4 regions of the uncultured Succiniclasticum sp. genome follow, and region 2 is predicted to be linked to each of the others. Evidence: riboswitches for the same ligand, from Rfam matches in the RefSeq annotation. Region 2 holds a riboswitch; each other region holds the start of a gene.
The links. A riboswitch is a leader RNA that binds a small molecule or an ion and turns the genes downstream of it on or off. The one in region 2 is predicted to bind S-adenosylmethionine.

Region 1: another riboswitch for S-adenosylmethionine. It lies ahead of metK (methionine adenosyltransferase); the one in region 2 lies ahead of QZV31_RS12555 (hypothetical protein).
Region 3: another riboswitch for S-adenosylmethionine. It lies ahead of QZV31_RS12245 (DNA-directed RNA polymerase subunit alpha C-terminal domain-containing protein); the one in region 2 lies ahead of QZV31_RS12555 (hypothetical protein).
Region 4: another riboswitch for S-adenosylmethionine. It lies ahead of QZV31_RS03680 (N-formylglutamate amidohydrolase); the one in region 2 lies ahead of QZV31_RS12555 (hypothetical protein).

What each region holds. Positions count from the first base shown of each region.
Region 1 covers NZ_CADBFF010000003.1:9,265-17,070, forward strand. The annotation lists gene QZV31_RS02060 (hypothetical protein) at 1-285, shown strand, start outside; gene QZV31_RS02065 (YicC/YloC family endoribonuclease) at 303-1,202, shown strand; gene remA (extracellular matrix/biofilm regulator RemA) at 1,221-1,484, shown strand; gene gmk (guanylate kinase) at 1,481-2,116, shown strand; gene rpoZ (DNA-directed RNA polymerase subunit omega) at 2,146-2,328, shown strand; gene coaBC (bifunctional phosphopantothenoylcysteine decarboxylase/phosphopantothenate--cysteine ligase CoaBC) at 2,342-3,544, shown strand; SAM riboswitch class I at 3,690-3,799, shown strand; gene metK (methionine adenosyltransferase) at 3,865-5,043, shown strand; gene QZV31_RS02095 (helix-turn-helix transcriptional regulator) at 5,207-5,869, shown strand; gene QZV31_RS02100 (pyruvate, water dikinase regulatory protein) at 5,862-6,686, shown strand; gene QZV31_RS02105 (deoxyguanosinetriphosphate triphosphohydrolase) at 6,705-7,694, shown strand.
Region 2 covers NZ_CADBFF010000042.1:645-8,450, reverse strand. The annotation lists gene QZV31_RS12580 (macro domain-containing protein) at 1-154, shown strand, start outside; gene QZV31_RS12575 (RtcB family protein) at 514-1,716, shown strand; gene QZV31_RS12570 (hypothetical protein) at 2,215-3,270, shown strand; gene QZV31_RS12565 (hypothetical protein) at 3,340-4,167, shown strand; gene QZV31_RS12560 (WG repeat-containing protein) at 4,519-5,184, shown strand; SAM riboswitch class I at 5,552-5,636, shown strand; gene QZV31_RS12555 (hypothetical protein) at 5,827-6,099, shown strand; gene QZV31_RS12550 (hypothetical protein) at 6,153-7,100, shown strand; gene QZV31_RS12545 (hypothetical protein) at 7,122-7,298, shown strand; gene QZV31_RS12540 (tetratricopeptide repeat protein) at 7,307-7,806, shown strand, end outside.
Region 3 covers NZ_CADBFF010000037.1:3,746-11,551, forward strand. The annotation lists gene QZV31_RS12235 (ATP-binding protein) at 1-1,226, shown strand, start outside; gene QZV31_RS12240 (hypothetical protein) at 1,621-1,863, shown strand; SAM riboswitch class I at 2,119-2,211, shown strand; gene QZV31_RS12245 (DNA-directed RNA polymerase subunit alpha C-terminal domain-containing protein) at 2,441-3,046, shown strand; gene QZV31_RS12250 (hypothetical protein) at 3,250-3,672, shown strand; gene QZV31_RS12255 (DUF1294 domain-containing protein) at 3,907-4,158, shown strand; gene QZV31_RS12260 (DNA gyrase C-terminal beta-propeller domain-containing protein) at 4,190-5,083, shown strand; gene QZV31_RS12265 (diguanylate cyclase) at 5,107-6,879, shown strand; gene QZV31_RS12270 (PfkB family carbohydrate kinase) at 7,070-7,806, shown strand, end outside.
Region 4 covers NZ_CADBFF010000005.1:132-7,937, forward strand. The annotation lists gene QZV31_RS03660 (CatA-like O-acetyltransferase, family 2) at 242-868, shown strand; gene QZV31_RS03665 (carcinine hydrolase/isopenicillin-N N-acyltransferase family protein) at 1,021-2,208, shown strand; gene QZV31_RS03670 (dicarboxylate/amino acid:cation symporter) at 2,345-3,973, shown strand; gene QZV31_RS03675 (von Willebrand factor type A domain-containing protein) at 4,379-6,244, shown strand; SAM riboswitch class I at 6,476-6,565, shown strand; gene QZV31_RS03680 (N-formylglutamate amidohydrolase) at 6,642-7,496, shown strand; gene QZV31_RS03685 (hypothetical protein) at 7,647-7,806, shown strand, end outside.

The DNA of each region.
Region 1 (7,806 bases), on a different contig from region 2:
GTGCTGGCGCCGTATGCATCCACGTATTTACATCACGAGATGATCAACCGTGTTACAAAGCAGGAAAAAGGTAATAACGGATCGCAACCCGATGACGGAAAACAGCTGACAAGGAATGAAAAAAAAGAAGAGAACAAGGCAAACACAGAAAAAATTGCTGTTCTTGAAATGCAGTTTTATTTTGACAGTTCACAGTTTAACCCGTCACAGCGGTATTCCATTTTAATTTCTGACAAATATTGCGGAGAACGCCGCTTTGATGTGGATCCGGCATCAATCCGCTAAGATGGGAGGACCACACAATGGTTAAAAGCATGACCGGCTTTGGCCGGGGATGTTATGAAGAGGAAAACTTTTCTGTTACGATTGAAATCAAGTCTGTCAACCACCGCTATAATGAAACGGCAATCCGTTTGCCGCATTTTCTGAATCCGTTGGAAGACAAGATCCGCAAAACGATTTTAGCTTCTGTATCCAGAGGCCGTATTGATGTTTTTGTGACTGCCAGATACACGGATCAGGGCGCGGTGAATGTGACTGTTGATAAAGCGCTGGCGGCAGCCTATCATAATGCCCTGCAGGAGGTAGGGCAGGCGATTGGCATCCCGTCTCCGTCCATCAGTGAGCAGGCAGAAATTTTGTATCTGGCGCGTTGCCCGGAAGTGATTACTGCAAAAGAAGGACTGTTTGACTGCGACGCCTACTGGCCTAAGATTAAACAGGCTGTGGACCAGGCGGTGGAAGCGCTGGTGGCCATGCGGGAGGCAGAAGGCAATAATATTGCGGCAGATTTCTATAAGCGGTTGGAGTTGATTGAACGCAATGTGCTGGAAATCGAAAAACGTTCTCCGCAGGTAGTAGCAGAATATCAGGCTAAGCTGAACGAACGGCTGGATGCCTTACTGGCAGATAAAAAGATTACGGCAGATCCGGACCGCGTGCTTCAGGAAGTTGCCATTTTTGCAGACCGGGTAGCGATTACAGAGGAAATTGTGCGGTTGAAGAGTCACATCCGTCAGTTCCGGGTTATTTTGGATGCCGGCCAGCCGGTTGGGCGCAAGCTGGACTTCCTTGTTCAGGAGTTTAACCGGGAAGCCAATACCATTGCATCAAAAGCCAATGATTTTGAACTGGCAAAAATTGTGGTGGACGTAAAGGCCGAAATTGAAAAGATACGGGAGCAGGTCCAGAACATTGAATAATGTAGAACAGGAGCAGGTATGAGTATTCAGTTGATCAATATCGGTTTTGGCAATATGGTTTCTGCCAATCGCATCATTGCGGTGATCAGTCCGGAATCAGCGCCGGTCAAACGGGTTATTTCGGAGGCGAGGGATAAAGGGCTGCTGATTGATGCCACGTATGGCAGAAAGACGCGCGCTGTTATCATTACCGACAGCAGCCATGTAATCTTGTCGGCGATACAGCCGGAAACAGTCGCAAATCGGTTTAATCCGGATACGGAGGAGATGGAGCCACAATGAAAAATAAGTCAGATAAACCACAGGGACTGTTGCTTGTCGTATCCGGACCCAGCGGCGCCGGGAAAGGAACGATATGCAGTCTGTTGCGTAAAGAACTGCCGGAGCTTTCCTATTCGGTTTCTGTTACGACACGGGAACCCAGAGAAGGAGAAGTGGACGGCCGGGACTATTTTTTTAAAACCGTTGCCCAGGTAAAGGACATGATATTCCGGGGCGAACTGCTGGAATACGCCCAGGTTTACGGTAATTATTACGGTACGCCGAAGCCTTATGTAATGAATTTGCTGAATGAAGGCAAAGATGTTTTGCTGGAAATTGATATCCAGGGTGCGCTTCAGATTAAAAAGGTTTTTCCTGACGGCGTATTTATTTTTGTGGTGCCGCCCTCGTTGGAAGAATTGCGCGCCCGTATCTATAAACGCGGTACGGATGCGGAAGATGTAATTGAAAAGCGCCTGAAAGCGGCAACCAGCGAACTGAGCTATGCCAGTGAGTACGATTATATTATCGTCAATGATGTAGCGGAAAAAGCAACGAAGCGTGTTTTGACCTTGCTGGAAGCAGAGCGTTATCGTGCAGGACGTACATTTTTTTTGGTTGATAAGATGTTACAGAAACAGGAAAATAAGTAATTTGTTTTACAGGAGGAATAATTATGAGCATGGTGAATCCCTCAATTGATAAACTGGCGACAATGGTTGACAGTAAGTATACCCTGGCTATACTGGCTGCCAAACGTGCGCGTGAACTGACAAAACCGGGCCAGTCTCTTCCCGGAAAAGAGGTCAGCATCGCATTGAAGGAAGTTGGCGAGAAAAAAATAACCTATACCCGTAAAAAGTAATGGAGCAATGATTATGCTGAAAGGGAAAAAGATTGTTCTTGGCGTAACAGGCGGTATTGCCATTTTTAAAGCGGTTGACCTTGTCAGCAAGCTGCGGAAACAGGGAGCCGAGGTTCGTGTTGTCATGACGGAGCATGCGGCGAAATTCGTTTCCCCGTTGCTTTTTGCTGAAATCAGCGGGCACAAGTGTGCCGTTTCCATGTGGGACGGACGGGATGAATTTAACGTAGAGCACATTGCCCTGGCAAACTGGGGAGACCTGCTCCTGGTGGCGCCGGCTACGGCGAATATTCTTGCTAAAATGGCCTGCGGTCTGGCTGATGATTTGCTAAGTACTGTACTCCTCGCAGCTTCCTGCCCGAAAATCGTATGTCCGGCTATGAATACGGGCATGTATGAGAATCCTGCTACTCAGGATAACCTGAAAACACTGGTCAGCAGGGGAATTACCGTTATGGAACCCGCCAGCGGGGAAATGGCCTGCGGTACATCCGGCGCCGGCCGTCTGCCGGAAGTTCCGGAAATCATCGCGTATCTGGAGCGCTTTCTGGCACAGCGGGAAGGCGATATGCGTGGCCTGAAAGTAATGGTTACAGCGGCCGGTACCCGTGAACCGATTGATCCGGTGCGCTTTGTTGGGAACCGGAGCAGTGGAAAGATGGGATACTCCATCGCCAGACAGGCTTTGCTGCGGGGTGCGGACGTGACGTTGATCACAGGTCCTTCCGCTTTGACGCCGCCGCCCTATGCCAAGGTAGTTCGGGTGGAAACGACGCAGCAGATGCTGGATGCCTGTCTTGCCGTGTATCCGGATACGGATATTGTGATCAAAGCTGCCGCGGTTGCTGATTTTAAGCCGCGCTCTGTAGCGGATCAGAAAATCAAAAAAATTCACCCGGAAGACGGAATGACCATCGTGATGGATCAAAATCCTGATATCTTGAAAACACTGGGCGGTATGAAAAAGCAACAATTTTTAGTGGGCTTTGCGGCGGAAACGCAAAACCTGCTTGAAAATGCGGCGAATAAAGTGAAAAAGAAAAATCTGGATATGATCGTTGCCAATGATGTTTCGCTGAAAGGCACCGGCTTCAATACGGATACCAACATTGTCAAGTTTTTGTATCCGGACGGAACAGTGGAAGCACTGGAGATTCTTTCCAAAGATGAGGTAGCTTCCATCCTGCTGGACCGTGTGATGGCAAAACGGCATTGATCTGTTTGAGGGTGTTACTGTTTATGATTGTTTCGCTTATTGTTAATTGTTTTTTAAAACCGGAAAAATATTTCTGCTGTGAAATTACTGTGAAACGGTTGCATTGCAAAAAATTTCTGTTATAATGGTTACGATAATTAAATAAAGCTCATCACGAGCGGTGGAGGGAACTGGCCCAGTGAAGCCGCAGCAACCATTGCAATTGCAAGATTGTCAAACGGTGCTAAGTCCTTACGAGAAATCGCAAGATGAGATCATAATAATTTTAAGATGCTCTCACATGTGCGAGGGCATCTTTTTTTAAGGAAAGGAGCATAAAAATGCGCAAATTATTTACTTCAGAATCCGTTACGGAAGGACATCCGGATAAAATTGCCGATCAGATTTCTGATGCGATCCTGGATGCAATTTTAGCGGAAGACCCTAATGGCAGGGTTGCCTGTGAAACCGTAGTCGCTACCGGTCAGATCCATATCGTAGGTGAAATTTCGACGACCTGTTTTGTGGACATTCCCAAAATTGCCCGTGATACGGTTTTGGGAATCGGCTATGACAGAGCAAAATATGGTTTTGATGGTTCTACCTGCGGTGTGTTGATTTCCATTGACGAACAGTCCAGTGATATTGCTATGGGTGTAGACAAAGCATTAGAAGCAAAAGAGGGAGCAGCTGCGGAAGATGAAACCGGCGCCGGAGATCAGGGCATGATGTTCGGTTATGCCTGTGATGAAACACCGGAGCTGATGCCGCTGCCGATTTCTCTGGCCCACAAACTGGCGCGCAGGCTTACCGAAGTTCGAAAGAACAAGACGCTGACCTATTTGCGCCCTGACGGAAAAACCCAGGTTACGGTAGAATATGAAGATGAAAAACCGGTTCGCGTAGATACCATTGTCATCTCCACCCAGCATGATCCCGATGCAACCCAGGAACAGATCCGCAGGGATATGATTGAACTGGTTATCAAGGAAGTGGTACCTGCAGAACTGTTGGATGAAAATACCAAATACTTTATCAATCCTACCGGCCGTTTTGTGATTGGCGGTCCCCAGGGGGACAGCGGTCTGACTGGACGTAAAATTATTGTGGATACCTATGGCGGTATGGCCCGTCATGGGGGCGGCGCGTTCAGCGGTAAGGATCCTTCCAAGGTGGACCGTTCCGCTGCGTACGCGGCACGTTATGTGGCAAAAAATATTGTGGCGGCAGGGCTGGCAAAGCGTTGTGAGATCCAGCTGGCGTATGCGATCGGTGTAGCGCAGCCTGTTTCTATTTTGGTGGATACCTTTGGTACCGGCGTCATTGCAGACGACAAGATTGCAGAACTGGTACGCAAAAACTTCTCCTTAAGTCCGACGGGTATTATCCGCAGCATGGATCTGCGCCGTCCTATTTACAAACAGACTGCTGCTTACGGACATATGGGGCGGACCGATATTGATGTTCCGTGGGAACACACAGATAAAGCGGCAGCATTAAAAGAACAGGCGGGAATTTAGCAGTTTCTTTACAAAACAGAAAATAAATACTATAATTAGTGTATATTAAATAGCTGGTGCACGAATATTATAGTATCTTATATGTGCCCTGAAGCTAAAAAAATGTACAGTACTATAGTTATTAAAGTCGGGGAGACCGGGTTGCGCATGGCGCTTGAAAGGACTGAGTAAAATAGGCTTAACATCTAGACAGAAACAAATTGCGGAAATTGTCAGGCTGGAAGGTCCTATTACAGGACAGCACATTGCGGATAAATTAAATGTGACAAGGGCGGCGTTGCGCTCCGATCTGGCCATTTTGGTCATGAGCGGCGTGATTGACGCACGCCCCAAAGTCGGCTATTTCTTTAATGGCAAAAGTACGCTGGGATTACTGACGGAAGAGGTTTCTGTTATTTTGGTATCTGATATCCAGTCATCGCCGGTCGTAATCAAAAATTCAAAAAGTGCATATGATGCTATAATCAGCATGTTTGTAGCCGATGTTGGCTCGGTCTATGTAGTGGATGAGAGAAATCTGCTGGTTGGTGTTGTTTCACGTAAAGATCTTCTGAAACTGGCTACCAACAGTAATGGTGATATGAAGACGATACCTGTCGTCATGGCGATGACACCGCTTTCAAAAATGGTTATGGTTTTTCCCGATACGACGGTAGCTGCTGCGGCAAGGAAGGTTATTGATAATCAAATCGACAGCCTTCCCGTGGTTCGTTGTGTCGATAAAAAAACAAAAGACTATGAGATTGTAGGCCGGATTACCAAAACGAATTTTACAAGGCTGTTTGTTGATATTGCAGAGGGAAGGGAAGTGAGTCATCATGACTGAAAGCAACCCGATTATCTACGCATTGTCAGATTCAATTGGCGGAACGGCGGAGTCTGTCATTAAGGCAACGGTCAGCCAGTTTACGGAAACAAAGTTTGATGTGATAAGGGTTCCCTATATAAATAATAAGGAACAAATTGACGAAGCACTGGAAGAAGCTGTACGACATAAGGCCGTGGTGTGTTATACGATTGTAAACCCGCGCCTTCGTGAGCATCTTGCGGACAGAGCTGTGGAATTGCAGATACAGGTGGTTGATGTTCTGGGTCCTATGTTGCGGGCAATCCAGAAGAATTCTGGATTGCTTCCCAAAAACCAGGCGGGGCTGATTCATGCACTGGACCATGAATATTTTAAACGTGTAGAAGCGGTAGAATTTGCGGTTAAGTATGACGACGGTAAGAATCCGTTGGGCCTTTTGAAGGCGGATATTGTTATTATCGGTGTATCGCGTACATCGAAAACGCCGTTGTCCATGTACCTGGCCCATAAACAGCTTAAAGTAGCTAATGTCCCGTTAGTACCGGAAGTCGTTCCCCCACCGGAACTGTTCAAGGTACCGCATCATAAAATTATCGGTCTCCTGATCGATCCGTACAAACTGACCGATATCCGTATGACCCGTCTGAAAGCAATGGGACTTTCTGAAGATGCTACTTATGCAGATGTGGATCGTATCAACGAAGAACTGGACTATGCCAAAGGTATCATGCGGCGGGTACACTGTATGATTATCAATGTGTCGAATCGCGCTATTGAAGAGACTGCCGGTATTATTCTGGATTATTATTATAAGAATAATGCAGCCCGCCGGTAAGGAGCAGTTATACTGATTATGAATGTTCGAGAATATACAGAAGGGCTGGAACAGAAAAATCTGATGCCCTGGGCCTGCAAGAGCGCAGCTTCCCACCGTCTGTCCGAGGAGCCGCAGGATGATTTGCGCACTGCGTTCCAGCGGGATCGGGACCGTATTATCCACAGTAAAGCGTTCCGGTCCCTGAAGCATAAAACCCAGGTCTATCTGTCACCGGGCGATCATTACCGTACCCGTCTGACCCACAGCATGGAGGTCTCACAGATTTCCCGTACGATCGGTCGTGCGTTGCGCCTGAATGAAGATATGATTGAAGCTGCTGCACTGGGCCATGATCTGGGACATACGCCTTTTGGTCATGCAGGGGAGCGGGCCATCAATAAATATACGGGTCATTTTACACATAACGAGCAAAGTATCCGGGTGGTTACGTATTATGGCCGGCAGGGACGAGGTCTGAATCTGACTGCGGAAGTGCAGGATGCCATCTTGTGTCATACCGGGGAAAAACTCCCGGGTACACTGGAAGGCGCTATTGTACGCCGGTGCGACCGTATCTGTTATTTGTGTTCCGATTTGGATGACAGTATCCGGGTCGGGCTGGCCGGCCCTGATAAACTGCCGGGGATTGTGGCCATGCGTTTGGGAACACAGCCAACCCAGATTCTGGATATACTGGTTCACAATATCGTTGAATGCTCTGCCGGTAAAGATAAAATAATTTTAGATTCGTATTATGACGAAGCGGTCGAGGAGTTCCGCGACTTTATGTTTGCTTATGTGTATGAATGCCCTGCACTGGAAAAGGAACACCAGAAAGCAGAGCACGTGATCATGAGTCTGCTGGATATGTATGAAAAGGAGCCGCAGCTGCTTCCGGAAGATGTTCAGTTGAATTTTGACCGCTTTGGCAAAATGACGGCGATTGTGGATTATGTGGCAGGGCTGACAGATTTAAGCGCTGTCAGGATGTTCAATCAGCACTTTGTGCCAAAGGTCAGCGAATAAAAGAAACAGTTAATAAAATGAATCCGTGTTTTTATATAAAGATATTGATGAAAGAGTCTTATTGAATTTCATAACAGGAGCAGCGGATAAGCGACTGAATACAAAACAGTCG
Region 2 (7,806 bases):
AGAGGAAACAGAAGACCTGTTAAACGCTGCGGGGTTTGCCCTGTCGCGCAGTATGATTACCGATATTTTAATTAAATATTGCATTACGAACGATATGCGTTCCGTAGAGGAAGTAAACAATATTTTAGAAAGCTGGGGCTTGGAGACTATTTAAAAATGTCGCTATCATGGCGACCACGGACATGAATTAATGTGCTATAGTAATCATGCAAGCGGGAACAATTAGTAAGCAAATGAATAAAATTGGGTGCGTGAGAAAAAATGGAAATTTTGCTCATTCCAGTGGTTGCTATAGCAGTCGGAATATACACTTATACAAAAGCAAAAAAGAATAGAATGGCACAGGCTATAAGCGCAGCGTTCATGCCCGGATTATTTTTTGGCGCACTTGTCTGGTGTCTGATAAGTGGAAATTTCGGTATCGTTTTTCTAGATATTGCAATAGTTGGCATTTTAATTGCTTGCTTGTATTTTGGTTTCATACGTTTCAAATAGGTTTGCTTGAGGATAAAAATGGAAATAAAAGGAAAATTTGGAACTGCAATTTGCTATGCAAATGTAATTGATGTTGGGGCGGTGGAACAGATTCGGCGGATGCTTGACTGCCAGTTTATGGAAAACAGCAAAGTCCGGATCATGCCGGACGTTCATGTAGGGACGGGATGCACGATCGGTACCACCATGACCATCGTGGATAAAATTGTTCCTAACCTGGTTGGTGTAGATATTGGCTGCGGCATGCTGACCACCCATATTAAGGAGAAGGATATTAATTTTGAAAAACTGGATGCCGCGGCACACGCAGTTCCTTCCGGATTTAATGTGTGGGAAGAGAAGCAGAAAGATTTTGACCTGACCCGGTTCCGTTGCTATGAACGGCTGAGACACAAAACATATCTGGGGCTGAGCCTGGGAACGCTGGGCGGAGGGAATCACTTCATTGAAATGGATCGGGGTTCTGATGGGGAACTGTATCTGATCATTCACACCGGGAGTCGGAATCTGGGATTACAGGTTGCAAACTATTACCAGAAGATGGCCATTGATTTAAACCATGGTAAGGATGAATATCCGGAAAAATCGGCAGAAATCATTCGTACACTGAAAGCAGAAGGACGGAAGAGAGAGATACAGGCAGCTTTGAAACAGCTGAAGCTGGAAAGAAAAGATAAAGGTGTTCCTGATGACCTTTGCTACCTGTATGGCAAATACATGGATGATTACCTGCACGATATCGTCCTGTGCCAGCAGTTTGCGAACGAGAACCGGAACATGATTGCGCAGAAAATCATTGAAATGTGCGGCTTTACTGTGGTTGATCAGTTTACCACCATCCACAACTACATCAATGTGGATGAAATGATTCTGCGGAAAGGAGCCATTGCGGCACCCAAAGGCGAGCGGGTTCTGATTCCGATGAACATGAGGGATGGCTGCATCCTGGGTATCGGTAAGAGCAATCCGGAATGGAATAATTCCGCGCCTCACGGTGCCGGACGGCTGATGTCCCGGAGAGAAGCGTTCCATAACCTTAACATGGAAGAATACAAAAAAGCCATGGAAGGAATCTATTCCACGACCGTGGTGGAGGAAACGCTGGACGAAGCGCCGATGGCATACAAGAGTGTGAATGACATTCTTGCCACGTTAAAAGAAACGGTAGATGTAGTTGATATTTTAAAACCAATTTACAATTTTAAAGCTGCAGAAAAGTAAGAGACATTAGGGTTCATCTAAAAATGTCGCCATCATGGCGACCACGGGCACAAAAAAATATGCTATAGTAATCATGCAGGGTTCGTCCCGGGCTGGTACGCCGCGGCTCTATTATAAAAGGCAAAACCGTGTAGCTGTATTAAAACAGCAGCGGTCTGAAAACAGTCCTTCACGGCAGTCCCTGCATTGGAAGCAGGTGTACCGAGCTGTGAAGGACTAATAAAAAAATCAATTTCAGCAATGAGTTTTCGGTCGACGGCTCGTGCGGAGCCAGTGCCAGTAAACCATTTGCTGAAAACAGTCCTTCACGGCCCCCGGGTTTGTTATCCGGTTTTGTGTGCCGGGAAGGACTAATTTATAAAAAAAGGAAACCCTGACAGTGTGTTCAAAACCGCTATTAACGGCACACCATCAAGGCCCTGGACAATTATAACAAAACTACATGCCAAAGACAAGATCTTATTTGATTGAGCTATAGATTGAAATGGGGTAAGAAGTATGCAACCATTAGACATAATTGAATTCAAATTAACGCAATTTACGTTTGGACCAGACCGTGAACCAAGCAATGTGGCGGCTATATACGTTAATGGAAAAAGCTTTATTGATATTGCCGAGGAAGGTGAACTGCCAAGTGCTACAAAGAATGGAGAAGCGGGGAGGGCAGGAAATTACGTATGGACAAGAGTTTGGGAGTTGTTTGATGAGCTGACAGAAGTTCAGGACATCGATTCGGACGATTACTGTGAGCCAAGGATTTTGGATTGCGGGTGCGGCTGTTTTGGTTGCTGGCCCCTACATGTAAAAATTACAGAAACTGAAGATATTGTTACATGGTCAGGATTCTATAATCCGTTTAAAACCGATCCGTGTTACAGCGATTTGTGGGACTATTCCGGCATGCGTGCTTATCATTTTGATAAAAAACAGTATCGTAAAGAATTATTAAAACTGTATAAATGGCTGGATATGGAAACTGATAAAGAGACGGATGCACAGCAAACAACACTTGTTGCCCCTTCTAAGACAGAAATGTATTCCAAAGAAGCCTGGGATGAATATCATAAAGATAAAACCTGCGGGTTTGTTTCTCAATGCCCCTGTTTCTTTTTCAAAAGAAAGTATGAGGAAGAAGATGGTGGATTAATAGCCGTTAGCCCCGGGAATGGTTCGACATGTTTATATATAGCTGACACCGATTTCTATTTTTTTCGGGAAGCGATTACGTTTTCTACAGGGAAAGTTTTTGATGACCATGCCCATTACGAATTTACCTGTAAACAGTGGTATCAAATTATAGAAACTGCCGAAAAAATACTTTGCTTGAAGAGTCTGGAAGAAGTGCTTGATTTTACGGTTCAACGGAAAATTACAGGTTTGAAGGATAGGTTTAACAGGGAACAATATATATATGTGGCTGATTTGATGCGAGAGTGTATTGAGATTGCAAACGGAAGTGAAAGAGAAAAGTATCAGAGACAGATAAAGGATATGAAAGACTGGACGCTTCTTGTTTTAAAAGAAGATGAACTTATGAGAGTCAGCGGTTTATAAAGAAGTGAAACAGTGATGCGGTAAGTTTGGTTCGGAGATCATCAAAAATAGGTAAGGATGTGGGTGTGAATGAAGAAAAAACATTTTAAAAATCTTTATACTACGAAGAACGTTCCGAAACAGCCAATAACGTGTGGGGGAGTACCGTCAGAATATCACATAACAAAAACAGTAGCACAGGATCAAGAAAGCGAAATAAAAACACATTACGACTGTTATGAAAATAGCGTGTTTTCTCGCCACACATGGTCTGCACCGATTCTGTTCTCTCCAGTTGAATTGAAGAAAAGGCTGGATTCTTTTAAGTTGGAAGGACGAAAGATTGCAGATCTCAAACTGGTCGGCTTGAACTATTGTCTGCAAAGTTATCATCTCGAATCTCTGCTGTTAAAAGAAACAGATGACGCGGAACAGATAATAGATTATGAAGCACCCATCGGTATCTATGCTGAAATAGATGAACCCTTATTGATTCGCTTTGAGGATGGGGATGTGTTGGAAATGCTGGAAGAAACCGATGGAGAACACCGGGTAAGCATGAACCGTATTCCCTGGGACATTAAAGCAGGTACTAATTTTCCTAATATAGATGCTTCGGCATTCTTTAAGGATTGTATAGGGAGAACTATCACAGCAGTAGAACTACATATCTGTGACCTCAGTGAACGGGAAAACTATTTTCAGCCCTGGAATCCGGCAGAGGGCCAAACCGATTTTGTCAAAAATATTATTTTGCGGTTTGATGATGGTAACGGATTGAAGTTCTCGGGATGGATAGATTTTTGCAATGTGGATTACGTAGACTGCAATAATAACCATGTAACGAAATCCTTCAAAGAGATTGCATCGGCATACTATGATTTGGATGGAGTCCTTGAGGATATACTTAACGAATAATATTTTATATAGTTGGGGCTTGGAAACCATCTAAAAATGTCGCCATGATGGCGACCACGACCATAAAAAAATGTGCTATAGTAATAATGGGAGGAACAATAATGAATTGAAAGAAGCCTTTGACAGCGGTGGACCTATTTCCGGTTTTCGGTACGCTTGATATCGATTTTGACCGGTCGTCCACTTGCTGTCAACTCCGGCGTACTTGCTCGATAAACGAGCTGCGTCGGATTTAGAGCAGGACCGTCGTCTGCTTCATCAAGACTTGTAAAGTCTCCGGCAGGGCGGCTCTGCTCTGCTTTATGAACAGAAGTGTTTCCATCTAAAGTATGATGTAAAAGGAGTAAACTGATGGCAGACTATCAGGAATCAAGACCTTTATCGGATGAAGAGTGGGATGAAGAAATGGATAAAGAATGGGTTGAGAAATATCTCAGAGGATGTAAGGACATCACGAAGCCCACTGACCGCAACCCGCATTTCCTTACAGCAAGCGGAAAAGAAGTTGTGGTGGATACTACGGAAAAGTTTGAACTTTTTTTCTACGGTACCGGGCTTTGTCCATTTAACGCCCAGCGGCTTGCCTATCCGTGGCCGGATGATGGTCCATACTGGATGGATGACCCTGAAGCCGGTAAATGGGGGTTTATAGACACAGAAGGGAACGTGGTGATTGAGCCGCAGTACGTGTATGCGATAGGCCCTTACGGTTCTGAATGCGAAGAAGAATATTATGTTGTTGCAAAAATGATTGACGGGAAACCGCGTTGGGGTGCTCTGGATCATACCGGAACGGAAACAATTCCCTGCCAATATGCAGTTATACAATATACTGACTATAACATGGTAGTCTATCAGGAAGAAGATAATGGTTTATACGGTCTGATGAAGATTGATGGAACCGTCTTATTAAAACCAAAGTTTGCAGATATTGATTATACCAACATTGACATGAATAGAAAGGTACTTGTCGCAGGGACTGATGTATTTTATTTTTTTATGGTGTATACTCTTTAGAGCAAGATCGGTTTTTTATTCCATGTAAGTTTGGTGTTATTTTCCTGTTTGAAGAACATATACAAGCTTATTATCCCCAGCTTTCCGATTATGATGATATTAAAAATGATGAAAGCGAGTATGCAGAGTTTCTAGTTCTTGTCAGGAAGAATAATATTGAATTCGGAGGATATGAATACTTTGATTATGAAGGTAACCTGTTAGATAAAATGGAAATAGGAAGAAAGGAATATCACAATCAGCTTTGTAAAAAAGAATAGTATTTGTCGCCGTAAAAGCGAACACAAGAATTAAAAGTTGTGATATAATATAACTGTAGTAAGGAATGAAAAATGTTCCCCAAAATAATTTCATAAGTGAACCCAATTGACCATAAAGAGTGCGCGAGAGACAAGCTCGGTGACCGCACAGCAACCTGCCTACAGGGCAAGGTGCTAAAGCTTGTATGATGGGATGTTGAGAATTCAGCCCATCATTCCGATGGGCTTTTGTTTTTACATACAGCCCGTCACCATGATGGGCTATTTCTTTTGCCCGGTGATGAAGGAAAGGAGCGGATAGGAAAAAAATATTTCATGATATAAAACCGGATACAAAACATAATCTGATAACAAGATGAGTAAAACGAAAGGTGGAACACAATTGGTAGAACAGAAGAAAAAAGAAAGCAAATTAGATTTGACAGTGAAAACATATCCGAAAGAAACCAGACCTACCGCACAAATTTATTTTGGATTCAGGCCACCGAAGAACTGGCGATTGAACTCGATATTACAGAAAGATTCCGATTATCAGAAACTAAGAAAAGCATGGGACAACGAAACGGATCCGGAGATAAAAGAGCAACTGCATATGAAACTGCTTGAATATAGGGCGAAGGTCAGAAACGTACACAACCTTCCTGATGAAGACTAAAATACAAAAGCAGAAAACCGAAAAAAAGATTAATGGTACGAGGAGGATTCGTTATGAAAAAGATCACAGATAAATCCAAAAACATGAATGGAAATCACGAAGACAAAGAACAGAAAAAGATTCCCACAAAATTTGTCCTGTACTGTGATTATCCAGGCTGTGAATTCAGGGAGGAGATGGAAAATCCGGAGATTGATTGCGACAAGGAAGATGATTATGAATTCTCAATTGAAGACGTGTTATACGACTTACAGGACAAGATCAGTGACACGTTATACAGCGAGCTGGATTATAACGAACTTTTAGGCGTCCATTACACGGAAGACGACGTAGCCGCGCAGGGACATTTCTGGTACGGTGAAGTACGGACGTCGGAATTCGGGGATGCCGATCTTCCCCTGAACGAAGACGTCAAAGTCTACCTGGACTGCATCGCGGAAGACGGGACAGTACTGGAGACACATGAAATCAATATCGAAGAATATATCAGTTTAGACAGAATTAAAGAAACCTTGATGGAATGTGGCCTGTTTGACTCCACGGACGAATATATTGAAACCGCGCTGGATAAATTTGTTGAAGAAACCGGCTGGCACGTCGGGTTGCAGAAAGGCTCGGAACGGATTGAAGATGTTACCCGGTGGCCAGCGCCAAACAGAAGAGGGAGCTGGATCGATGAGGACGGCACCGAAATGTATCCGTGCCTGTGGTACGGCTACAACGACGGAAGTCTGTTGAGTGAAGAAGAGGACAGGATATGGAATATTGATAACGGACTGGATTTCTGGTTCAGCTACGATCCGGAAAGTTATCTTGTTGAGTACGACTATGACGGTCATGCCGGTTGCTTTGGAGGGATGATTCCCGATATTGAAGAAATCCGCAAAAAGTGCCCCATTTTATTGGAAGAGAACGACACAGAAGAAAGCATCGACGCAAAGGTGCAGGCGTATTGTAAAAAACAGTATAAGAAAGCGCATAAATTAATAAAGAAGATGTGAGACTAAAAGGAGCAAAACAAAATGGAACTGGACAAGCAATTGACTTTGGAAAGCACGAAGGAGATTACTACGACATCGCGTCAGAAAAATAAGTACGACAAGGCGTACCGGAATTGCGGGTCTGAACTGGCCCTGTACTGCATCCACTCGGAGTCGAAACTAGAGGAAATCCTCAATATTGCGAAAAAGGAGGAATAACGCAGAATATGAAAGAGAATAAAAATATGAAAACCTGTGATAACCGTGATTATAATTTAGAAATGGGCAAAAATTACTATCATGGGACAGGCGTTAAAATAGATTACCGCAAAGCTGCCGAGATATTCGGCAGGCTTGCGGAACAGGGAGACGCAGATGCCCAAAATTATTTAGGCGTTATGTACGAGAACGGTCAAGGTGTAAAGAAAGATTATGTTAAAGCTGCAGAATGGTTCAGAAAAGCAGCTGAGCAGGGGTATGCGCTTGCCCAATATAATTTGGCAAAAATGTATGAGCTTGGCAAAGGTGTGGAATACAATGCTGCCAAAGCAGCTGAATGGTATGAAAAAGCTGTGGAACAGGGGGATGCAAGCGCACAGAACAATTTGGCTTTTCTGTACAGACAAGGATACGGCGTGCCTAAAGATCCTGCCAAAGCTATGGAACTGTATGAAAAAGCAGCCAGAAATGGATGCACAACTGCCCAGCTTAATTTAGGGTATATGTA
Region 3 (7,806 bases), on a different contig from region 2:
ACGGGCGGCATCTGATCATCGGGACCAACAATATTGAAGCGCAGATGGAACGCGAAGCGGAGTACCAGCGGCGCGTCAGGGAAGCGCGCACTAGCGCCAGAAATGATTTTCTTGCCAATATGTCCCATGACATCCGTACGCCGATGAATGCCATCGTGGGGTATACGAACATTGCCAAAACCAATAAGCACAAACCGGAAACGGTTGCAGACGCGCTGGATAAGATCGGCTCGTCCAGTCACTATCTGTTGTCCCTGATCAACGATATTCTGGATATTTCCAAGATTGAGAGCGGTAAAATGCAGATCAGCTATGGGCCTTGCGATTTGGCTGCGCTGTTCCGGCGTATTGAGGATATTACCGAGTTGCAGGCGAAAAAGAAATTTCTGGTCATCACGTACCGTTATGACAGTGTCCGTCACTATCAGGTTAACGCTGACGAGCTCCGCCTTGAGCAGATCCTGATCAATATTATCAGTAATGCGATTAAGTATACGCCGTCAGGCAAGACGGTGGACCTGATCGCGGAAGAGGTTCCCTCGCCGGGCGGGAAGAACAAATACCGTTTTATCATCAGAGATACGGGTATCGGGATCAAAGAGGATTATATGCCGCACATCTTTGAGAGTTTTACCCGCGAGGAAAGAACGACGGTAAACCGTATTCAGGGGACCGGCCTCGGACTGGCGATTACTGCAAAGATTGTGGAAATGATGGGGGGAACGATCTCCGTTAAGAGCAAACTGGGAGAAGGCTCTGAATTCACTGTAGAATTAGAACTGGAACCTTTGGAAACAGATAGCCCGGCAAATGCCGACAATAGCGAAAGCATAGATCTGGCTGGCCGCAGGATCCTTCTTGTGGAAGATAACGCCATCAATGCGGAAATTGCCAGGATGATTCTTGAACAATACGGGGCCGAGGTGCAACAGGCTGAAAATGGTGAAATCGGCCTGGAGGCTTTACAGGAAAAGGGACCCGGTTATTATGATGCGGTTCTGATGGATATCCAGATGCCGGTCATGAACGGATTTGAAGCAACAAAAGCAATCCGCGCGCTGGGCGGGGCATACGCAACCGCGTTGCCGATCATTGCCATGAGCGCAAACGCCTACGATGAAGATGTCCGGGATTGTCTTGCTGCAGGGATGAACGGGCCTATTGCAAAACCGTTTAACCCGGATGAACTGATGCGGATTTTGCGCAGATATATCAGCGCGGATTGAATTGCAGCATACAGGTTTAATTACATTTATATGTGTGTTGATACAAATCACAATTTGTGCGTATAGTTCATGCTGCAGGCAAAGACTTCGCAAACCCGCCCGCGATTGCTGTTCCATGGATTTATTCGCCTGTGGCTTCGGAACTCGGGACTCTGTCCCTCAAACAGCCTCGCCACGACGGCGAATTTCATTTCATGGAATGACGCAATCGCTGCCGATGGTTTGCTTATGTCTTTGTCTGCTTGTATAATCCTGAACCGAAAAATCCCAGTTTTGCTTTGCAAAGATGAGCATGATATAATTAAAAAAATCCCGGCAGCGTCAATTTTGGGAAACCTGTTTTGTATATATAATAAAAGGCATTTAAATATCATTTTCTTAGGAGGATTCTACTATGCCGATTAACAAAAATGAAATCACAAAAGAAATGCTGAAACAAGCTCTGGAGTGCAAAACTGCGGAAGATTTGATTGCATTCGCTAAAACCGAAGGCGTTGACCTTACGAAAGAGGAAGCCGAGGCGTACTTTGATGAGTTATCAGAATGTGAACTGAAAGACGGTGAACTCAAACATATTGCGGGAGGAAAGGCGCCGGGTGGCGGTGATAAAAGTATCCCTCCAGAATCCCGCTATTGAGGATTCTATGGAAAATTTCAGTTTTGCTTCAAAAATTTTAGTATGATATAATTTAAAAAAACAATTCGCAACTTGCTATTGCAATTTGCGAAAAGTTTATTAAATGAAAGATAAAACAAAAACAAAATTGATTTGACCAACATTTATTTGAATAACGGTTTGACCACATGTGGTATAATATAAGTGTAACGAGGGTTGAGGTAACCAACGTTGCACTTACTTACTTTAATATTGATTCCTGCAATGGAACCCAATTGACCATAGAGAGTGCGCGAGAGACAAGCTCGGTGACCGCACAGCAACCTGACCGGGCGCCCGGTTAAGGTGCTAAAGCTTGCATGATGGGAAGGGAAGATTCGGCCCATCAGACGATGGGCTGTTAATGTTGCGCTATAAGCCCGTCATTGCGACGGGTTTTTCTTTTGCCCTTTTTGTCAGCACCATGTGGGGGAAACCATATACAACCTTTATCTGACAGGTCATGTCGCTCGGTCAGCGGCCACAATTTTCCTGCACAGTGTGCAATAGAAAGGGCAAAGGCTTAAGGAAAGAAAGCAGAGAAAGGAGACACCGTGTTATGGATATGCAGTGTGAAAAAACGGCAACAACGATATTAGATGCAAATGCAGAAGCAGCAAGACAGTTTTTGGAGGAAGCGGTGGCGGACTTCCGGAACGATTCGCTGCAGGAGTCTCTGGAAAAGATGGTGGTACTGGAAACGCTGACCCGTGAAATGATCGGCGCAGTGAAGGAAGAAAGGGATAAGCGCAGTGAGAAAGTTATGGTTGCGCCAAAGGTGAAACGGCCTGTGCGGCACGTCATGTGGTATGAACTGAAAGACAAATACCTGCCGGATCATTGGAAACGGAACCGGGATTACCGGAATGAAATGGAAGATACCGTGTTATGCCAAAGTACTTCTCATGAAACGCGATTAGAAACATTGCCGATTAAGGAAGAACTCATCGAAACCCTGGGGTTGTCGGTACGTTCTGAAAACTGCCTGCACCGCGCGGGCATTGAAACCATAGGAAAACTGTCGGATACAACGGCAGCAGACCTGAAACGAATCCGAAACCTTGGGAAAAAATGCCTGGACGAAATTATAGAAAAGTTGGCGGAAAAAGAGTTAACGCTGCGAGAGGAAGAAACTGAAGGTGAAATAGTATCTTTTGTAGAATAATAAAAAGATATTATATTGGGAGATACAGCGAAGGAGAATCATGCTAAAATCTGAACGTCGCGAGTCACTAAAATTTAAAAAGCGTTACGGGCCCCGGCGTCATAAACTGTTGGGGATTAACAAGTGGACGCGAAAGAGAAAAGCTATTCAGGAAGAAAAGAAACAACAACAATGATTGATTGACGTTTTACAGGAGCTGCCAGGTGCGCAACTTTTTTCCGTTTATGACGACAAATCCGGAAGTTACCGGCATACGAGCGGATTTCATTTACGCAAACTATATTATTGCGTGCGTGCTTCCTCTTTTTGTCATTTTTTTATGCATACGCATGGTTAGCAACACAAAAAAGGCAGGCGCATTCACCATTTTGCTGACCGGACTGTTTGTGATGTTTCACTGGGAAGAAATGCGACCTGCTTTTATCAGTATTATAAAAAGTATTGCTGTCAACCCTCTGGCGATTTTTGGAGTGGTTTTGGGGTGCACGGGGTTTGTCGGTTTAATAAAAGGATTGTACGATGAAGAGCAGAGTGAGGAGTATGTCCACAAGAGACAGTATTGGAACGGGATCATTGTGATTATGTACCTGGGAATTGTGTTGGCCTGTCATGGGAGTGGCGGGTGAAGATCATGAAGAAGAATTGTAAAACGGAATATGTGACAGGCAATTTTATGTTTGTGGAATTTGCGAGGGAAGAAAGATTTCTTTTATATACTAACTTGTTCGTAATGTTGACGAATAATATCTAATAATAGTGTAGTATGATTTGACAATCATAAACCTGTCCATAGAGTTGGTTATGTGATAAAATACTATAGTAAGGATATATTTTGGATTAAAAAGTAATGTGGGTTAGCTATGCTATACGTGTTTTCTATCATCAACATCATAACTTTTTTCGTCTATGGTCTGGATAAACTGAAAGCCGTCAACCACTGGTGGAGGATTCCGGAGTGGGTGCTGCTGGGTCTGGCTGTGGCAGGGGGCGCTGTCGGCGCGTACCTTGGCATGCTTGTGTTCCGTCACAAAACGTTAAAGCCGTTGTTCCGGTTCGGCGTGCCGGTAATGATAATAGTACATGCGATTGTCGCAATTTACACATGGAAATAATGTTTAGGAGCGGAAAGGAATAACCTATAAAATGGATGACAGCAAACAACAAATGCCTGACAATGTACCTAAGAATAACAGAGGCCGTTATGGAATTCGCGGCAGCAGTAACAGGAGTGGGGATTTCAACCGGTATCTGTTTCTTGCCAAAACCCATGATTATATCCTGTTCTTTACCAATAATGGGCGGGCTTATATGCTGCGTGGGTATCAGATCCCGGAAGCCGGGCGCCAAGCGAAGGGGAGTGCCGTTATGAATCTGCTGCCGCTGCGTCCGGAGGAAAAGATTACGGCGGTCATCAATGTACATGATTTTGAGGATACGAAGTATCTGGTTATGGCTACCGACAGGGGAACGGTAAAACGCTGCAGGCTGGCGGAGTTTTCTTCTGTCCGGAAGAACGGAATAAAAGCCGTTACCTTGCATGACGGGGAAGAACTGATCGGCGTAAAGATAACGGACGGAAACAACTCCATCCTGTTGGGCACACGCGGTGGTATGGCGATTCATTTTGATGAGCAGGATGTACGCTGCATGAGCCGGAAGACCCATGGGGTGGCGGGCATCGATCTGCATGAAGCGGATTGTGTCGTCGCAATGGATGTGGTCCGCGATGATGCCGGTTATGTGTTGTCGGTAACGGAGAATGGTATCGGCAAGCGGACCGCGGTTTACGAATTCAAAAAGCAGAAGCGGGCCGGAAGGGGACGTATCGGTTACAAGTTGACTGCAAAAACCGGTTCGGTTGCGGGCCTGTGCGTTGTGCATGCTGACGATGAGGTGTTCCTGTTTACTGCGAAGGGCTACGTTCTCTGCGTGGATGTGGATGAGTTGCGAATGTTGCATCGCGATGCGAAGGGCGTTATTATGATGAGGTTGCGTGAGGGGGATAAGGTTACGGCGATTTGGAAGGGGACGCCGTAAGTTTTTGAGGAAGGAGTTTTAGCATGAAACAGGTTCAGTTTACATTTCAGGACGATAAAAAGCTGGAAGAAGAATTACGGAAACTCCGGCAATGGGGCAGGAGCAACTTTTGCTCGAAGGTATTGATCCAGATTTGTACAGAGATTCCGGACCGGGAACGGATCGAGCATGTATGTGAGACCATTGAGAGGCTGATGCCGGAAGCTCTCTATGCCGGCTGCTCTTCCAACGGGAATATTGTTAACGGCGATTTTTCCGGCGGGTCCATTGCGGTTATCTGCACGCTGTTTGAATATCCTTCCACTCAGGTGGAAGTGTTGCAGTATCCGCTGCAGGCTGATACACAGGAGAATGTTGTGCAAATTCTGGCGGCTGCCATGGACGAACGGCCCTGGGTCAAGGCTGTGGAGCTTCTTGTGACGATACGCGGCATGTCGATGACAACACTTTGTGAAAGCCTTTCCCATATCCGAAAGGGCGTACAGATCTTTGGCGGAGGAGCATTATGTGAGAATCTGGATCAGAATGATGCCTGCGTGTTTTCCGTGGCGGCAGGGTATCAGGAGAAGGGTATCGTTTTTATCCTCTTTGGCGGAGAAGATTTTCACGTGGAGACTTCCTTTGTCACCGGTTGGAAGCCTCTCGGCTCGTTTATGCATGTTACTGCGGCGGATGGCTGTATCCTGAAGGAACTGAATCACCGTCCGGCGTATGAAATCTATTACAAGTATTTGCATATCCGTAACGATGAGTTCTTTTTTAACAACACGCTGGAATTTCCTTTTTTGTACCGACATAACGGCATTGACATCATGCGAGCTCCGGTTGCAAGCAATCCGGACGGTTCCCTGACCATGACTTCAGATATGAGCCAGGACGTGCAGGCTCGGATTGCTTATGGGGATCCCTGGACGATTCTGGATTCCGTATGGAAAGAGGGAAATAAGATCCTAAAGTTTGCGCCGGAATGTATTTTCGTCTTTTCCTGTGCGGCTCGTCGGACTTTCTGGGGAAACAACGAGGTTGGTAAAGAAACAGAACCCTATCAGCGGATTGCTCCAACTTCCGGTTTTTACACCTCCGGAGAATTTTTACGTACTGGGGACAACGTCAATCAGCACAACGTAACGCAGGTCATTGCTGCTATGCGGGAAGGCGAACCGAAAGAGCTTCCGGAAAAGGAGCTCAGCATGGATGAACGGACTTTTGAAGGCAAGGTTTCCATAATCAACCGGATGGCAACATTTATTAAAGTTACAACGACAGAACTGGAAGAGGCGAACCGGAAGCTTAGTGAGATGGCTGTCGTCGACGGACTGACCGGGGTTGGAAATAAGACGGCTTATCTGCAAAAAATCCATTCCCTGGATGACGAGATTCGCCGGGGGACGGCTTCTTTTACTGTTTTCGTTTTTGATCTGAACGGTCTGAAGGAAATCAATGACAAATACGGGCATGAGTCCGGAGACATGGCAATTACGGATGCGGCAGAAGCGCTGAAGGAAGTGTTCGGAAAAGAAAACCTCTACCGGATAGGTGGGGATGAGTTTATTGCCGTGTTTAACGAAATGAAGAAGCCTGATACGGAACGGCGTTTTGCGAATCTGGAGCAGGCGATGAAGTCACAGAATCTGACAGGCAGGCTTTACAAGGGGCCTCTTGCTATCGCTAAGGGGGTTGCGGCTTTTTGCCCCGGAGAAGATAAAGAGTACAGGGATGTTTTCCGTCGGGCAGATCAATCCATGTATGAGGAAAAGGCTGCCTATTACAAGACGCATGATCGGCGGAGACATTGATGTTTGATAACCAGTATGGTTATGAGCCGAAATTTTGACAGAAATAAGTTTTCTGTGTGTTTTTGTAACAGGTGAGCGTCATGACTGGAATCTTTTCGCAAAAGAAGAGAGCGATACTTGCCAGGACTATCGTGCTGGGTCATTGCTGAGTATCAGGTTTTGTAGTAAAGGAAACATGCAGGTGTTAAAAATGGTTGGACCGAAACGGCAAACAAGTCCCCGGGGGTATTTTGTGGGATTGACCACGATGGATTATGTTTTTTATGTCAATTCCTATCCGCAGAAGAATTCTAAAGTAAAAACAAATCATTTCACGAGGCTCGTGGGCGGGCCGGCGGCGAATGCGGCAATCACCTATTCACTGCTGGGCGGAAACGCCACGCTGGTCACCTGTCTGGGTAACACGGCGGAGTCGGATGTGATCAAAGAAACACTGCAAAAGTTTGGCGTGACCGTGTTCAATTGCACAGAGGATGATGTCATGCCTGCCGTAGCGGCCATCGCTGTGGATCGGAACGGAGACCGGCAGATTTTCAGCGGCCAGAACCAATATAAAGCCATAAATGCTCCTGCGTTGGAAGAACCGGCGTTCTGCCTGTTTGATCTGAATCAGCAGGAACTTTCGTTAGCGGTTCTCCGCAACTGTGATTGTGAAAATGTAGTGGATGCGGGTTCCTGGAAGGGAGAGACACTTGCATTTCTCAAAAAAGCAAGTGTTGTCATTTCTTCCGAAGAGTTCAGGGATCCTGTGGGTCGTGACATTTTTTCCATCAACGAGTGCAGGAATGCAAAAAAGGCGATGACCAGGGGAGAAAAACCGGTTCTTCTGACTGACGGTGAGATTCCGGTGGCATCTGTGACCTGTGTGGACAGCCTTGCGGCCGGGGATATTTTCCACGGTGCGTTTTGTTTTGCCTATTATCATAA
Region 4 (7,806 bases), on a different contig from region 2:
GTTTTGCTACGATTGCCGTATTCTTTGTTCATACAGGCCTTTCAGGAACCTACTATGAAGTCGTACGACTCATATGCCCGAAAAGGGAAAACCGCCGGCTATGCCGGTGGATATTTATTAAATTTGCTGTTTGCTTCTACGAGGGGAGACTTTTGGCCAGCAAAATGTGGTAAAATAGAAATAGGCAAAATAGGCAAATAGGCAAACGGTCTGGTACTGGTAAATGAAAGGCAGGGGAACCATGAAAACCGAGATTTTACCCCAGGAAAGCAGTCGTGCCGAGGCTTTTTCCCTATGGATGTCATCACCTATGCCGATGGTGACCTTGGTAAAGACACTGAATGTCAGTCACTTGCTGAAAATGAGGAAAAAGAGTGGCATAAAATTCACATCACTGATGTGCTGGTGCATTGGCAGGGCTGCCAGCAATATAGAAGAGTTTTACCTGTTGCCGGAAAATGGAAAGCTCTTTCGCTTTGACAAGCTTGTCATTAATGTCATCGTTGCAAACAGGCAGGGCGGGATTAACTTTTGTGATATTCCCTTTTCGGATGATTTGGAGCAATTCAACAGGGATTATCTGGAGTTTACCCAAAGGGCGGCGACTGAATGTAAAAGCAGTTTTATCGAAGACTGCATGATTATCGGCACGTCGGCTATAATACAGACAGAACTGGATTGCATTGTGAATCAGTATACGGAAAAATACTCCAACCCGCTGGTGATGTGGGGCAAATACCGCAAAGGGCTTTTCAAAACGGTCATGCCTGTATCTTTCCAGTTCCACCACGTGCAAATGGATGGCGGCCATGCGGCGAGATTCTTGGAACAGTTGCAGGCGGAAATTACAAGCTGCGATAAAAAATAGCGAATTTGAGCCGGGTAGGAGGAGATTAGACGAATGCAGATATTATACGTACACGGAAAAGGTGAACCGCTGAGGAAAGCGAGCACTACAAGCCGCTGTTTCCCGCTGATGAGGATATTGGGGCGGTAAATCTGTGACAGGTGGGATTAAAATTGAGAAAACAGGCTGCTTTGATTTGGAAAAGGCTGAATTGGTTAGTAATGATAGCGTTCATGGGAATTGCTTTGGTCAACTGCGCCCAGTCTGTCTGTGCATCCGGGGCGGGAAGCCGCGGCGTCCTGACCAGGCTGGACGATAAAGGTTACCTGTATTACATGGACTACCAAAAAGATTATTACAGTCCGAAAGTCATGAACATCATGCGGAAAATAGGGTACATCGATCCCGGCTGCTCAGTCTTCTTTACCCATAACGTGAAGGGAGAACCTGTTACCTGCCGGAATTATGATTATCCACACCGTATTTCAAAAAAAGACAAGTCCCTGACCGGGCTAAATGTTATCCTTCACTGCAAACCGGAAGGCAAGTATGAATCGATTGCGGTGGCTGACGCAGTCTGGTGCGATGAAAACAATCCGCTGTTACAGAGGGGCGGTCCGGATCAGGAGGGATTCACCCCCGGCTTGCTGGATATTCTGCCTTACCAGTGTATGGACGGGATCAATGAAAAGGGCCTTTACGTCTCCATTCAGCGTGTTGATATCAAAAAAGGGGAACAGCCGTGCCGCTTCCCGGCCGGGTCCAGCATGTTGCTGCGCTATATGTTGGACGACTGTGCGAATATAGATGAGGCGGTCCGGAAAACGAGAACCGGCATCCTGGTTCCGGAGGACTGGCAGAATTGCCATTTTATGGTAACGGATGCAACGGGCCGCAGCATCGTGATCGAGAGCCGGAACAGCGTCGTATGTGTCGTTCCTTCTGATATCTGTACGAATTTCTATCTGGGCAGCGATGATATGGAGGATTATTATCAAAATGGCAAGCTTAGGGAAGAGGCTGTCAAAATGACCGATGAAGCCATGACGCCGAATTACCGTTACGGCTACGGTCATGGTTATCATCGCTTCGTGACGATTCTGGGGCAGCTGGAACGCTACAGGGATACGGCTAAAAAGGAATACTATACAGTAATGCCCGAACCTACCGCATTATTAATTCTCCGAAGCGTGGTGCAAAACCCTTACACGAATGCTTCCGGTATTTCCATGACACAGTACAGCGCAATTTACAACAATAAAAAGAAAACAGTGGAAGTCTGGCCGTTCCAGGACTATTCAAAATCTTTCAAATTCGGCGTAAAAGGAAACCGGATATCATCCGGTCAATACGCTCATTAAGATGACAGACCTGAAAATTCCATTTTTCCTCAACAGCTGTAGAATTAATTTTTCTGCGGCTGTTTTGTGATATAATGTTGGCAGTGATATAAATCAAGATTTAACTCTAAAAAGGATAATAATAAAAAGTTGCATTATGAAAAAAGAAAAACTTGTGTTAAGCAAAAACACCTTTTCGGAAACCATGAACTGGTTGGAACAGGAGTTATGCAAGGCTAAAATTTCCCAAAAGGAAATTCTTACGGCACAGCTTTTGCTGGAAGAAACATTCCTCCGTCTGTCCGAAGGCGCCGGGAATCCGGAAGACTTTTCGGTTACGGTTGCGTTGCGCCGCCGTTTTGGGGATATAAGCCTGCTTCTGGAAGCCAATGGTGAACCGTACAATCCTATGGTGGAAATGACAGAGGTGAACGAAGAGGAAGAAGACGCCTACGGCCTGGCGGTGCTCAAAGCGCATCGGAATCAGGTGGGTTATTCCAGAAAGAATGGAAAGAACCTTGTATCGATAAAGGTTCACGAATCTTCCACCAAAGATGCCCGTAATACGTTCATCGGCATTGTGTTGGGGATGGTCTGCGGTATTCTGTTGAAAGGGAATATAAGTGCCGCTGTGCTGGATCATATCAGTGTAACCATGGCCGGATCTGTGCTGAAAATGTTTATGAATGCACTTTCCATGACTATAGGTCCCATGATCTTCATCTCGGTCATCGCCGGCATCACCAACATGTCCAACGCGGCGGATATAGGACGCATGGGTGGAAAACTGATTGTGTTTTCTCTGGTGAAGCTGTTTTGCTGTACGGTAGTGGCTGTTGTTTTTGGCCTGCTGTTCTTTGCCGAAGGTCTTCCCGGTCTGGCGGAAGCCATCCCGCAACAGGCCCTTGTGACCAAACCCGGTTTGTCTCTGCTGGATATAATTACGGGTATTATTCCTGCTAATCTGATTCAGCCATTTTCTACCGGTAATGTGCTTCAAATGCTGTTTTTGGCCTGCCTTTTCGGCGTTTTTATCAACCGGGCGGGGGAACAGGCTCAAGCAGCAAAAGCGCTCATTGAATTTTTAAACGTCCTCTTTATGGACATTATGAACGTAGTGGTAAAGTTTATCCCTGTTGTTGTGTTTTTTTCCATGATGCAGTTCATGCTGACCACCGGGACGGACGCATTGGTTTCCCTTGGCATTGTGTTTGTTGCCCATGCTCTGGATACGGTGCTGGTTATTTTTGTATCAGGCCTGTTTGTAGCGCTGGCGGGAAGTTTATCCCCGGTTCCGTTCCTGAAGAAGGTCCTGGCCTTTGCGCCGGTGCCGTTTTCCCTGAACAGTTCGAACGCCTGTATCCCGCTGACCCTGAAGCTCTGTTCTGAAAAGTTAGGTGTTGACTCCCGGCTGGCCATGTTCTCCATACCCGTAGGACTGCAGTTTAATATGAATGGCAGTAACTTTTATATCACGATGCTGGCGGTTCTGATGGCGCGTTCACTGGGATTGGAATTGAACCTGAATGTGCTCGTGACGCTGACCGTATCCGCGTTCCTGATATCTGTGACTATGGCAGGCTGCCCCGGTAGTGGGATTATCGCCCTGTGCACAGTGTTTGAAACGGTGGGGATCCCAACGGCGGCTGTCGCGATTTTTCTTCCCATAGAAAGCATTGTGGGAATGTTTTCTACCGTGAGTAATGTAACATCTGATGTTGCTTCTACCATGATGCTGGCAAGCAGCGAAAAGCAGTTGGACAAAGACGTATATATGGCGAAGTAAGCCATCTTTTGACAAATCCCGGTTTTTCACAGTAAGTGATTCAACGGCCGTGAAAGTGCAACGAACTTTCGCGGCTGTTTTTTTAATACGTCAAATCCCAATTCTTAATACATTCCTTTGCAATAAAAAGTATTACAACCTTGCTGTGCGCCATGCTCAGCAGGGTATTTCTTATTTCACAGAAAAACGTAAAACTTCTGAAACCCTCATAAAGACTGGCGCGCGGCGCTTCTCAAAGTACGTACAAACGGACTGGCAAAGTTGTAAAATTAAAGTAGGTCAAAGGGGGCAGGGGAAATGTCGCCTGTGAAGCGACCACTTTGATTCATTTTGCTTATATAATTAACGTACAGACAGCGAAGAACGTACAGTGAAAACATTATTATTAAAAAGGAGAGAACAGTCATGAAGTTTAAGCGTTTGATCAACAAATCGAAAGAGACCCGCAGAAAGTATGAATACTATCTCAGTCTGGGCTACTCCGAACATGCAGCCAAAGTACTGAGCGTAGTAACCTATGGGGATGAGAAGCTTGTATTTCTCATTAAACAGCTTGGCAGGAAGAATGTCATGGAGGAACTGTATGCCTGGCTGCACGAGAGAAAAGAAGGAACGCCGGAAGAGGCAATAGAAGCGTTTTACGAAGAGAAGCATCCCCGCCCTAAATACGAAGAGGAGCGGGGGCTCGGATGTTCAGGCGCCGGTATCATGGCATCCGTCCGTGCTTCCAGTCGTGTTTTTTCCAGAAGAGTTGCGGCAAAGAAAGCAGCTCCTTCGCTTGCGGTTCAGAAAAACATGATGATGTGTTGTGACGCGTGTGAGGAGGCCGCTCCCGCTCCCTGGATGGCCGGTGGTTCGGTAGCTAGCGCTGACTCCGAACTCATGGAAGCGTTATCTACGGATTCTTACGAACCCATTGAAGAAAAAGATGCGAAAAATGTCTTTACATCGCCGACATCCACGTTCCGGATGACCACCAGCAACGCGTCCATGGGCATTGTATTTAACCAGATCCGGTCCGGGCGTCGCGTCAACATGGATGAGGTGCGCATTGAGGAAGTACTCAACTATTTCGATTATGAAGCGGAAACGCCGAAAGACGCCAAGTTTGCCATCTGCACCGAACTGATGGAAAAGAAAGGGAACAAAAAGATCCTGTTCATTGACGCAGAGGCAGCCAAAGAGAAAAAGGAACATCAGAACATCATCCTGCTCCTGGATACATCGGGCAGCATGTGTTCTAATGATGAAGTGACCCAGGAAGCCATTGCGACCGTGTTCAGTAAGCTCAAAGCCGGAGACCGCATCAGCCTGGTTACCTACAGTACGAAAGACCATACTTACTTTAAAGGTTTCGAGATTCAGGACGAACAGTCCAAAGAAGACCTGATGGGCATTGTTCTTGGAATTGAGATTGAGGGCTGCACCTATGGATCCGCCGGAATTAACACGGCGTATGATATCGGGGAGAAGTTTTACAAACCGGACTGGAACAATCAGGTGATCCTGATTACCGACGGCGACCTGAATTTCGGTATTACGGACAAGCACGGGCTGAAAGGTCTGATTGAGAAAAAGAAAAAGAGTAATTTGTTCCTGTCTGTGATCGGCACGGGTCTTTACAACTACAAGGACGATAACCTGGAAGTCCTCGCGAAACACGGCAACGGCACGTACTGCGTGGTGAACAATCTGGACGATGTGGATGAGTCTGTGAACCGGCGGTTTATTGCGCTGACGAATATCGTTGCCAAAGATGTGAAAGCACAGGTTGAGTTTAATCCCCGCTTCGTAAAATCGTACCGGATGCTGGGCTACGAGAACCGTCAGCTGAATCACGAAGATTTTAAGAATGACAAAGTCATCTCCGAACCCTACGGCAGCGGCGGACACGGCATTGCTCTTTACGAACTGGAGATGAATGAGGAAGAAAATCCCGCTGCTTCCTCTGATTTGAAATATCAGAAACCCGTGCTCACAAACTCTGATGAACTGGGATCCGTGTCCATCCGTTACAAAGAACCGCTGAGTGATAAAAGTTCCCAGGTTGAGACGGCAGTTTACAATACGAATCACAGCACACAGAATATCCAGCTGGCTTACTTCCTCTACTGCCTTTCTGAAAAACTCCGGGGCTCAGATAAACTGGACGAGTATGACGAGCAGTTCCTGGATGTGATGATCACAAGCGAATTCTACAAGAACTTCTCCGGCGCAAACAAAGAGAAACTGGAAATGCTTCTGGATGCGTTCAAACACAATGAGGAGTAATGTTAGTTGAAGTAAATAATGAAGGAATGACAGGGGCATCGACCATCCCTGGAAACAGGAATGAGGCTTGACGTGGCAATGTCATTAAGTTAAGCTGATCTTGCTAATGTTTGTCAAGAGTTTTGCATGCATATAGAATCTCCTTTTGACGACCTTACCAACATTTGATATAATAAACCGGCAGTGAAAACTGTCCAAATTTTAATACATAATCCGGAAACGGAACCCAATTGACCATAAAGAGTACGCGAGAGACAAGCTCGGTGACCGTACAGCAACCTGGCCGGAACGGCTAAGGTGCTAAAGCTTGTATGATGGGAAGTTGAAATTACAGCCCATCATAACGATGGGCTTATTCTTTTGCCTCTTTATGATCGCAAACAGGAGGCGAAAGAAAATGAAATCAATCAAACTTGTTTTGGCAGCGTTACAAAAATGCAAAAGCTGCCTGCCAGCGTTTGGAAAAACAATGGAACAGCCGCGGATCATCGTCCACATTCCTCACAGCAGCACGAACATTCCAAAAATCTTCCAACAGGAGTTTTTGCCGGAAAAAGAAAAACTGCACAGCGAATTGCTGTGCATGACCGACTGGTACACGGATGAACTGTTTGCCTGCCCGGGCTGCCTGGCTGTCGTTCATCAATTCAGTCGGCTGGTGTGCGACCCGGAACGGTTCCTGGATCCGGAAGATGAAATGATGTGGCAGAAAGGCATGGGCATGTATTACACGCGCATGTCAGACGGCGGCCTGCTAAAACGCAGTCCGCTTACTTCATCGGCAGGGGTGCAGGCTTACGGCAAAGCACTGAAAATCTATCAGCAGCATCACAGCAGGTTCAGGTCAGCGGTACAGAAACAATTAACCGCGTTTGGCGGAGCATTGATCATTGACGGACATTCCTTTTCGGCATCGGTATTGCCATATGAAGCAAAAGGGAATCAGTATCTTAAACGTCCGGAGATATGTCTTGGGACAGATCCTGTTTTTACTCCGGACGACCTGCTGGCTATGGCTAACGAATATTTTACGAAGGCAGGACTGGAAGTGGCGGTTAACACGCCCTTTGCCGGAACCGTGGTCCCTGAACCTTTTTACTCCTTGCAGGACAAACGGGTACAGAGCCTGATGATTGAAGTGAACCGCAGTCTGTACATGGATGAAAGAACCGGAAAGAAGAAAGAAACATTTGAAGAAGTTAAATACTGTCTGCAGCGATTTTTGAAAGTTTTGTTTTTACAAAAAAAATAAGTCCACAGTTGTAGTTTTACAGTAATATAGAAAATCCTCATGATTAATAAAAAGTTTCTAATTTAAACACAAATTTTGTGAGTAATCGTGGTGTTATTATAAAAGAGAACTGTTTCGGATTTTAAATTTGTGTTACGAGGGGGATTCATCATGCCAATCAACAAAAAAGAGCTCACAAAAGAAATGCTGGAAAAAGCCCTGCAGTGCAAATCAGCCGATGAACTGATCGCGCTGGCAAAGACAGGCGGGTATGAGATGTCAAAAGAGGAAGCGGAATCGTACCTGGCGGAACTGTCTGATTTTGAATTAG